3 regions of the Mesorhizobium sp. BR-1-1-10 genome follow, and region 1 is predicted to be linked to each of the others. Evidence: predicted binding sites of a transcription regulator. Region 1 holds the regulator's gene; each other region holds the start of a gene.

Region 1 (3,275 bases):
ATGCGGGATGAAACGAGTTCCACAAAAACGGAAGCCGCCTATCAGCTGTTGCGGCGCGACATCCTGACCACGCGCCTCATGCCCGGCGCCCCGCTCAAACTGAGTGCGCTGCGCGGCACCTATGGCGTCGGCTGGACACCGTTGCGCGAAGCCCTGTCGCGGCTCGAGGCCGAACGCCTGGTCACCGCCATCAGCAATCGTGGTTTTGCCGTGGCTCCGGTGTCGCGGGCCGAGCTGGAGGATCTGGCACGCGCCAGGATGGTGGTCGAGATACCCCTGTTCCTCGAATCGATGGAAAAAGGCGGCAGGGAGTGGGAGGATGCCGTGGTCACCGCCCACTACCGGCTCTCGCGTTGCAAGACGGCGGTCGACGATCCCTCGGACGCGGCCGTCGACAGATGGGACGAGAACCACGAGGCCTTCCATGCGGCGCTGCTGAGCGCCGCCACATGCGACTGGCTGTTGCGGTTCCGCTCGACGATCTCGGATCAGCTGCGCCGGCATCATCGCTTTCTTGGTCTGGCGCCGACACTGCGGGCCGCGGCCGGCCTCAAGGATGGCTATGAAGAGGCAATCGAAGCGCTACGCGAAGCGATTGCGATCGAACACCATACCGCGATCATGGAAGCGGCGCTCGACCGTGACGTCGAGCGGGCCAAGGCGCTGATGACGGCGCATATCGGCTACACACTGCACGTCTATGTCCACAGCGAAGACAGCGGCGCTACCAGATACGCCGCTCGCGCCGGCAGCTTGAAGGCGGGTTCGGGATAACTTCAGCGCTTCCGCTACGCCTATTCGAACGCGCTGGCCGGGGTGCGCCGAACGCCCGGATCCATGGCCGCCCGAAGCTACCAATCGTTGGCATTTTGGTTTCGTTTCGTTCCGCGATAATGGCTCCGCGAATTATACGTGCCCCCGAGGAGAAGCCTTCCAACTAACTGATGCCAAAGCCTCGTCGGCGGATGGGCCACAGGCCATTAACCAAAACGATTTCAATGCGCCTGCCGATGGCGGAAAGGGCTGGTTGCTGCCCGCCGTCGCGGGCAAAAAACTTCAGACCCCTTAACAAATTCATTAAACTTTAAACGGTTGCAGAACACAACTGGAACAGATAGTGTTTGTTCTGGGTTTGTTTTTTCGATTCTGGTTCAACCTTTCGTTCAATGTCTTGGGGGCCGCCATGCTGACACGCAAGCAACATGAACTGCTGATGTTCATCCACGAACGGCTCAAGGAAAGCGGGATACCGCCTTCCTTCGACGAGATGAAGGAAGCACTCGATCTTGCCTCCAAGTCGGGGATCCATCGCCTGATCACGGCGCTGGAGGAGCGCGGCTTCATTCGCCGGCTACCCAATCGGGCGCGCGCGCTGGAAGTGCTGCGGCTGCCGGACTCGATCGCGCCGGGCCTCAATGCGGCAAAGAAGTTCTCGCCAAGCGTCATCCAAGGCAGCCTTGGCCAAGGCAGTCTCGGACGCCAGATCAGGCCGGCCGCTGCGCCTTCGCGCCTGCCCGCGGCCGGCAACGACGACGATGCGGTTTCAGCCGTGTCCATCCCGGTCATGGGCCGTATCGCCGCCGGTGTGCCGATCGATGCCATCCAGCATCAGACGCATTCGATCTCGGTGCCGCCGGACATGATCATGGGCGGCGAGCACTATGCGTTGGAGGTCAAGGGCGACTCGATGATCGAGGCTGGTATCTTCGATGGAGACACGGTCATTATCCGCAATGCCGACACGGCAAGCCCGGGCGAAATTATCGTGGCACTGGTCGACGAAGAGGAAGCGACACTGAAGCGGTTCCGCCGCAAAGGCGCTTCGATCGCGCTCGAGGCCGCCAATCCAGCCTACGAAACGCGCATTTTCGGGCCGGACAGGGTCAAGGTACAAGGCAAGCTGGTCGGGTTGATCAGGCGTTACTGAGCCGGCTTGCCATCGGGCTTGTCGGGTTTTTTGTACGGCGGCAGCCCCCTTGCCTCGCGTGAGAATTTTCGCTGTTCGTGCCAAGGTCGGTATGGTCCGTCGACGGCGAATGCGATCGCGGCCCGGGTCGTGGCCGACTGGGGATTGAAGAAGACGGCAGCGCTTCCCTTGCGGGCGAGCTGCCGTTTGGTGACGACGAGAACCAGTGGATTGTGGCACGCGTCATAGGCGGTTGCGTCGTTGACGATGATCAGGTCGGCGAAAGCGCAGGCTTTCCAGGTGGTCTTGCGGTCTTCGACATAGGCAATGATCGCGCCGGAAGGGTGCCTGGCAAGGCACAGGCCTTCGCGGCAGTAGAAGGGCGATCCCGGCGGCAGGTCGGTCGGACTGGCAACATCGAATTGCCCGTCTGTCGTGTCGAACATTTCCGGTTTGACGATTGTTTCGGAGATCAGGGCGCGCTTCCAGTTGTCGGTTGCGAATTCGTTGGGACGTTCCCGGTTGACGGCCAGTTCGCCATTGCCGATCGGCAGCGCGACCAGCCGCGCATCTTCCGAGATCAGCACATCGGGCGCGCGCGTGTGCGACACAGTCAACAGGCCGGCGAGCGCGAATGGCAGCGCCGCGAGCCGCAGCCATGTCGTCGCCATCGTCGCGATTACCAGCGCGACCGTGACCATCAGCACGGATTGCTGCGAAATCAGCCCGACTCCATCGACCGGAGAGCGCTCCGATATCCACGCCGACACGGCGATCATTGCTGTCAGGCCCTTGCCCATGAGGTAGAGAGCCGGCCAATCCAGTCCGAATGGCATCAGCAGCGCGCTGGCGACGGCCAGGAACATCACGACCGACACGATAGGCATCACGGCCAGATTGGCGAACAGGCTGAGCGGCGATACCCGCTGGAAATGCCAGATGGCAAACAGTGCCGTGGCGCTGCCGGCGATAATAGACGTCATGGCCAATCCACCTGTCGCCAGCAGGAATTTTCGCGTCAGGAACCAGGGCAGCGATCGCTTTGGCGGCGGTGGCCGCGTCTTTCCCGCACGGTGATCGGCCCAGCCGGCATAAGCGCCAACCAGGGCCGCGGTCGCGGCGAACGACATCTGAAAGCTCGGGCCGACGACCTCGTGAGGCGAGACCAGGATGACGGCGATCGCCGAGATCGCCAGATTGCGCATGGTCAGCGCAGCGCGATCGAAGAAGACGGCAATCAGCATCACCGCCAGCATGATGAAGCTGCGTTCGGCCGCAACGACGACACCGGAAATGATGAGATAGGCCGCGATCGAGAACAGTGCGGCGGCGGCCGCGTATTTCTTCACCGGCCGGCGCGCGGAAAAGT
Region 2 (3,275 bases), on a different contig from region 1:
GGCGCCGTAGGTCCAGTGCGGGCAATCGGGCGACAGCCGCACGCGGTTGACCAGCGCGCCGAATTTTTCCGACGAGATGGTGACGATGTCGCCGACCTTGTGCGTGAACCCCTTGCCCTTTTCGCCGCGATCCTTCGACGGCACGAACATGGTGCCGAGATAGAGCGCCAGCCCGTCCGGATACTGGTGATGCGGGCCCATGGCCGCGGCAACCAGCTCCTCCGGCGAGCGGCTGATCTCGGCCATCGAGCTTGCCCCCTCCAGCGAAAACCCGTCCTCGCCCTCGACCTTCAGGCGCACGACGGCCTGCTTCACGTCGGCGGTGGAGAACGTGTCGTCGAACAGCCGGATGAAGGGGCCAAGCGAGGCCGAGGCGTTGTTGTCCTTGGCCTTGCCGAGCAGCAGCGCCGAACGCCCCTCGACGTCGCGCAGATTGACGTCGTTGCCGATGGTGGCGCCGACGATCCTGCCGCTCGAGGCGGCGATCATGGCGATCTCCGGCTCCGGATTGTTCCAGGTCGAAACCGGGTGGAGGCCGACATCGGCGCCGAAGCCGACCGAGGCCATCGGCTGGCACTTGGTGAATATCTCGGCATCGGGGCCGATGCCCACTTCCAGATATTGCGACCAGGCGCCGCGCGAAATCAGCTTGGCCTTGATCTCCATCGCCTCTGGCGAACCGGGCTTGAGCTTCGAAAGATCATGGCCGATCAGACCCGCAATGTCGGCGCGGATGGCGTCGGCCTTCTCGGCCGAGCCACGCGCCTGTTCCTCGATCACCCGTTCGAGCAGGCTGACCACGAAGGTGACGCCGGAAGCCTTGATCGCCTGCAGGTCGACCGGCGACAGCAGAAAGGGTTTTGCCCGATCGCGCGTGGCTTCGAAACTGTTGGCCGCGATGGCGTCGAGTGAACCGATCGGCTTGCCCCTGGCCGAGCGCACATGGCCGGCCGGGTCGGCCAATTCGCAGACGTCACGCACGGTGGGCGCCGCGCTGGATGTGATGTCGAAGACGGTGTCGTCGCGCACCGTGACGACCAGGGGGTACGAGGCATCGCCGCTCCTGGCGCGGCCGACAAACAAGCCTTCGGCGGGCAGATGTGTCGGGTTGGTCATGAGTTGGGTTCCTCGTTGGATCGAAAATGGTGGCCGGTCGGCGCGGCACTTTCGCCGGAATCCATTCAAACGTCTATCCCGTCCACGCAATCGGGCAGTGGCCGCGAAATGCCGACTGGGTCATCCACTGTCTCCGGAGATCAAGGACATCACCGGGCTTTAGGGTCCGGTTACTCGAACTTGACTCAGAGAATTGTTCGTGTTTTGTTCTGGGTGCCAGAACAGAACGGAGGCGTTCCTTGGCGAGCGTATAGGTAATGTACCAAGGCGAATTGGATTTCGGAATTCCAGAACCGCCAAGGCGGCCCAAAAAACCGGATCGTGTCTTCTTCGGCGTGTTTCTGCAGGCAGGGGATTATTCTCGGTTTGCTGATTGTCAAAGCCGACTATGCCACAAATTTGGCATAGCCGGCTCACCGCTGATACCGGAGCGTTTTCATGTCAGCCAGCAGCATGTCGGGGACTACAAGCGGCTGCGGTCGAAAATCATCTTTGCGGCCACCCGATCGGGGCAGCGCGTCGTGATGCCTGCTTTTGAGATCACCTTTCGCCACGCCAGGAGCTTTCCTGGCCGTCCGGCGACAAGAGGCCGACCGGCCAAGCACCCCTTCGTGCTTGTGGCCGATGACGGACCGGTTTGTGAACTGAGCGGGAATCTCGGCGCCGAAATGCTGCGTCAAGGCCTCAAGGCGTCAGACGGGTTCGTCCCTCATCTGACCCTTGCCTATGACCAGAAACTTATCCCACAACTGCCGATCGAGCCGATCAGCTTCGTGGCGCGGGAGTTCATTCTCGTGCACAGCCTGCGCGGGCTGACGCAATATGATTTTCTGGAACGTTGGCCGCTGATTGCGATGTAACGAAGGGGCCGCTGGTTCGCGCGACACCCCATCCTGACAGGGTCATGTCAGCTATCGACCTGTCCGCGATGGCAGGTCCGCAAGCGGTTCCCTACTTGCAATGCGTCTGAACAGGAGGAACAAAAATGACCGTCACGGAAATCGCCAAGGAGTTCACCGAACTTCTCAAGCAGGGCAACAACGAAGGTGCTGCCGAAAAATACAATGCCGACGATATCGCCAGCTACGAAGCGATGGAGGGACCGATGGCCGTCAGTCACGGCAAGGAGGCCCTCAGGCAGAAAAGCCAGTGGTGGCAAGAGAACCACGAAGTGCATGGCGGCTCGGTCGAGGGCCCTTATGTCAACGGCGATCAATTCGCGGTGCGCTTCACCTTTGACATAACGCCCAAGGCCACCGGCGAGCGTGTCACCATGGATGAGGTTGGCCTGTACACGGTCAAGAACGGCAAGATCACCGAAGAGCGCTTTTACTACTGAGGCCGGAAATCGGGTCTTCCCAGCTTTGCTCTCTTTGCGGCAAGGTTGAAAATGTGCACGGCGGCCAGAGCGATCCTCTGGCCGCTGGGAGTGTTCAAATCGTCTTCACATACTGCGCAAGTTGATCGGCCACCGTGCCCCAGCCGTCGAAGAAACCCATCTCTTCATGGTTGTCGCGGGTGGCTTGGTCACGGTGAATGGCTGTGGCGGTATAGCGCGTACCCTGGCCATCCTGATGGAGCGAAATGACCGCGGTGATGAAAGGCTGGCCCGAGGGTCGATAGCCGGGCAGCAGCGCATCCGTCCACACCAGCCGCTCGTTGGGCACGATTTCCAGATAGCAGCAGTGGCGGTCACTGACCTCCTTGCCGTCGGGCGACTGCATGCGTGTCCGAAACAGGCCGCCCGGTCTGAGGTCGATCTCGCAGTCGGTGATCAGCCATGGCTTCGGCGTGAACCACTGCCTGACATGCTCAGGTGTCGTCCAGGCTCGCCAAAGCAATTCGCGCGGCGCATCGATTACGCGCTCCAGCGTCAGGTCCAGCCGGGGATCGGGCTCGAAGGAATAACTCATTTTTCCTGCTCCTTGAGGGTCATGACATAGGCATCGAACCGGTCGAGGCGGCGTTCCCAAACTGTACGCTGTTCGGCCAGCCAGCTTTCGGCGAGCTTCAACGGTTCAGGCGCAAGCTCGTAAGTCCTGACCCGTCCGGTCTTTTGCGAACGAACCAGCCCGCAGCCTTCGAGAATCTTGAGATGGTCGATGAAGGATGGCAGGGCCATCTCGAAAGGCTGGGCCAGTTCGCTGACCGAAGCAGGG
Region 3 (3,275 bases), on a different contig from region 1:
TCTTGTCTGCAACCGGCAGGCGCGCCTTGCTGATCCCAACGTTCAAAAGGTCGCGATTGGCAGAACGCGCCGCGACGCTTATATCGCTTGCGTCGACTATGCTGGGGACCTGCCATGAAGTTGAAAATCGCCGTCCAGATGGACCATGTCTCCACCGTGTCGATCGCCGGCGACACCTCGTTCGCCCTGTCGCTGGAGGCGCAGCGGCGCGGTCACCAGCTGTTCCACTACACGCCTGACCGGCTGTCGATGCGCGACGGCAAGGTGTTTGCCCGCGTCGAGGAGATGACGGTGCGCGACGAAAAGGGCAGCCACTATTCGCTGGGCGAAAAGGTGCGCACCGACTTGTCCGAAATGGACGTCGTCCTGCTGCGCCAGGACCCGCCCTTCGACATGAACTACATCACCACGACCCACATCCTCGAGCGCATCCATCCAAAGACGCTGGTCGTCAACGACCCGGCCTGGGTGCGCAACAGCCCGGAAAAGATTTTCGTCACCGAGTTCCCGGACCTGATGCCGGACACGCTGATCACCAAGGATCCGCTCGAAGTCGCCGCCTTCCGCAAGGAATTCGGCGACATCATCGTCAAGCCGCTCTACGGCAATGGCGGCGCCGGCATCTTCCACATGCTTGAAGCCGACCGCAATCTCGCCTCGCTGCTCGAAATGTTCGGCCAGATGTTTCGCGAGCCCTATATCGTGCAGCGTTACCTGAAGGATGTGCGCAAGGGCGACAAACGCATCATTCTGATCGACGGCGAGGCGGTCGGCGCCATCAACCGGGTGCCGGCCGAGCACGACTCCCGCTCCAACATGCATGTCGGCGGCCGCGCCGAGAAGACCGAGTTGACGACACGCGAGCGCGAAATCTGTGCCCGCATCGGGCCGTCGCTGAAAGAGCGCGGCTTCATCCTGGTCGGCATCGACGTCATCGGCGACTACATGACCGAGATCAACGTCACCTCGCCGACCGGCGTGCGCGAGGTCAAGCGCTTCGGCGGCGCCGACATCGCCGGCCTGTTCTGGGACGCGGTGGAGGGGAAGCGGACATAATTTGTTTTCAGTTTGTGTTAACCATGTTCCGCTTTTGCAGCCGGGCACAACCGGCGCGCAACCTGGGCGGCTACCGGTTGCGCCAATGTTCCCGATTTGATCAAGGGTGGCGCCTCAAAGCCGGCGCTGTTCGCGCTCCCTGACGTCAGCCGTCTGGGCCAGGACCCAATCTCGGAACAGCTTGATCTTAGGCGTGTTGCGGCGGCTTTCGGAATGCACCGGCCAGTAGCCGCTCCATGCGCTCACCTCACTTGTTCCTGTAATGTTCTTGCCCTGGGCTGAAATCTGTGGTTGTCTTGCGTTGACGTCGCTCGCGGCCTGTTCACAGAGGCAAGGGCGAGCCGGCATCGGGGGCAGACAATGGTGGCGCGGGTTCGTACGGTTGCTTTCCAGGGCATCGAGGCAGTGCCGGTCGACGTGCAGGTGATGATCGCGCCCGGCAAGGTCAACATGCATATCGTCGGCCTGCCAGACAAGGCGGTGGCGGAAAGCCGCGAGCGGGTGCAGGCGGCATTGCATGCGTCGGGCCTGTCGATGCCGTCGAAGAAGGTGACCGTCAATCTGGCGCCCGCCGATCTGCCGAAGGAAGGCAGCCACTACGATCTGCCGATCGCGCTCGGCTTGATGGCAGCCCTTGGCGCCATTCCGGGCGACATGCTGGCTGGCTATGTCGTGCTGGGCGAGCTGTCGCTCGACGGTACGATCACCGCCGTTGCCGGTGCCTTGCCGGCGGCGATCGGCGCCAATGCCGAAGGCAAAGGGCTGATCTGTCCCTTCGCTTGCGGGCCGGAAGCGGCCTGGGCGGGGCGGGAATTCGACATTCTCGCGCCCCGCAGCCTGATTGCGATCGCCAATCATTTTCGCGGCACGCAGGTGCTGTCGCGCCCGGAGGCCGGCATCCGCGCGGCGGCGCGCGACCTGCCCGACCTTGCCGACATCAAGGGCCAGGAGACGGCGAAGCGGGCGCTGGAAGTGGCGGCCGCCGGCGGACACAATCTGCTCATGATCGGTCCGCCAGGCTCAGGCAAATCGATGCTGGCGCAGCGCCTGCCGTCGATCCTGCCGCCACTGGCGCCGAAGGAACTGCTCGAAGTCTCGATGATCGCCTCGGTGGCCGGCGAGCTCGGCGAAGGCAAGCTGACCGACCGGCGGCCGTTCCGCGCCCCGCACCATTCGGCCTCGATGGCGGCGATGGTGGGCGGCGGCATACGCGCGCGGCCAGGCGAGGTGTCGCTCGCTCATCACGGCGTGCTGTTCCTCGACGAGTTCCCCGAATTCACGCCGCAGACGCTCGATGCGCTGCGCCAGCCGCTTGAAACCGGCGACTGCATGATCGCACGGGCCAACCATCGCGTCACCTATCCGGCTCGCATCCAGCTGGTGGCGGCGATGAACCCGTGCCGCTGCGGCATGGCCGGCGAACCGGGTTATCGCTGCCTGCGCGGCGATCGTTGCCGCACCGATTACCAGGCGCGCATTTCAGGTCCGCTGCTCGACCGCATCGATCTCAGGATCGAAGTGCCGGCGGTCTCGGCCAGCGACCTGATCCGGCCGGATCGAGCGGAAAAGAGCGCCGACGTGGCGTTGCGCGTGGCGCGTGCCCGCACCATCCAGCGCGAGCGTTTCGAGCGGCTCGGCGTCAACAGCGCTACCACCAACGCGCATTGTTCTCCAGCCGTCATCGAGACGATCGCCATGCCCGACGCCGCAGGCCTGTCGCTGCTCAAGGATGCCAGCGAAAAACTCGCCTTTTCGGCGCGGGCCTACCACCGGGTGCTCAAAGTGGCGCGCACGCTCGCCGACCTCGACGCCAGCGAATGTGTCGGCCGCATCCATCTGGCCGAGGCGATTTCCTATCGCATGAGTTCGGAGCGCATGGCGCAGGCGGCGTAGCCGCGTTCCGCGCAGCTCCGGTTAGCTATCGCAAGGTCGCGATGAAATGCAGGCGACGGTCGAAAAACACGCTGGCCGGGAACGGATAGAGCGACAGCTTCTCACGCCAGGTGCGGGGTGTGATGCCCGCGGCGGCAAAAATGGTGTCCCACTCGGCCTTGGAGAGATAGTTGTAAGGCAGGCGCACGTTGTGCCCCTTGTTGCCCACCCAATCCATGAAACGAAGCGTCTGGTAGGCCGCGAAGCCTTCGCGCAGGTGATCCTTGATGACAACGCCCTTGCGCGCCACCCGGGCCGCCTCGCGCACGAGATGGCCCGGGTGGTCG

Evidence for each region. Region 1 encodes LexA, which represses DNA repair genes until DNA is damaged. Its sites were predicted from a motif close to TGTTCNNNNTGTGTTCNG; they were not measured.
Region 2: the regulator LexA is predicted to act here: its motif matches at 1,311-1,328, upstream of LB555_RS16850 (2'-5' RNA ligase family protein).
Region 3: the regulator LexA is predicted to act here: its motif matches at 1,309-1,326, upstream of LB555_RS08860 (YifB family Mg chelatase-like AAA ATPase).

Annotation. Positions count from the first base shown of each region.
Region 1 is NZ_JAIUIL010000003.1:459,217-462,491, reverse strand. Features, by position in the region: gene LB555_RS08105 (GntR family transcriptional regulator) at 1-774, shown strand; gene lexA (transcriptional repressor LexA) at 1,184-1,927, shown strand; gene LB555_RS08095 (ComEC/Rec2 family competence protein) at 1,921-3,275, opposite strand, start outside.
Region 2 is NZ_JAIUIL010000007.1:104,826-108,100, reverse strand. Features, by position in the region: gene LB555_RS16855 (fumarylacetoacetate hydrolase family protein) at 1-1,116, opposite strand, end outside; gene LB555_RS16850 (2'-5' RNA ligase family protein) at 1,374-1,976, shown strand; gene LB555_RS16845 (SnoaL-like domain-containing protein) at 2,102-2,455, shown strand; gene LB555_RS16840 (SRPBCC family protein) at 2,550-3,029, opposite strand; gene LB555_RS16835 (ArsR/SmtB family transcription factor) at 3,026-3,275, opposite strand, start outside.
Region 3 is NZ_JAIUIL010000004.1:11,503-14,777, forward strand. Features, by position in the region: gene gshB (glutathione synthase) at 115-1,056, shown strand; gene LB555_RS29285 (hypothetical protein) at 1,171-1,302, opposite strand; gene LB555_RS08860 (YifB family Mg chelatase-like AAA ATPase) at 1,417-2,949, shown strand; gene LB555_RS08865 (class I SAM-dependent methyltransferase) at 2,975-3,275, opposite strand, start outside.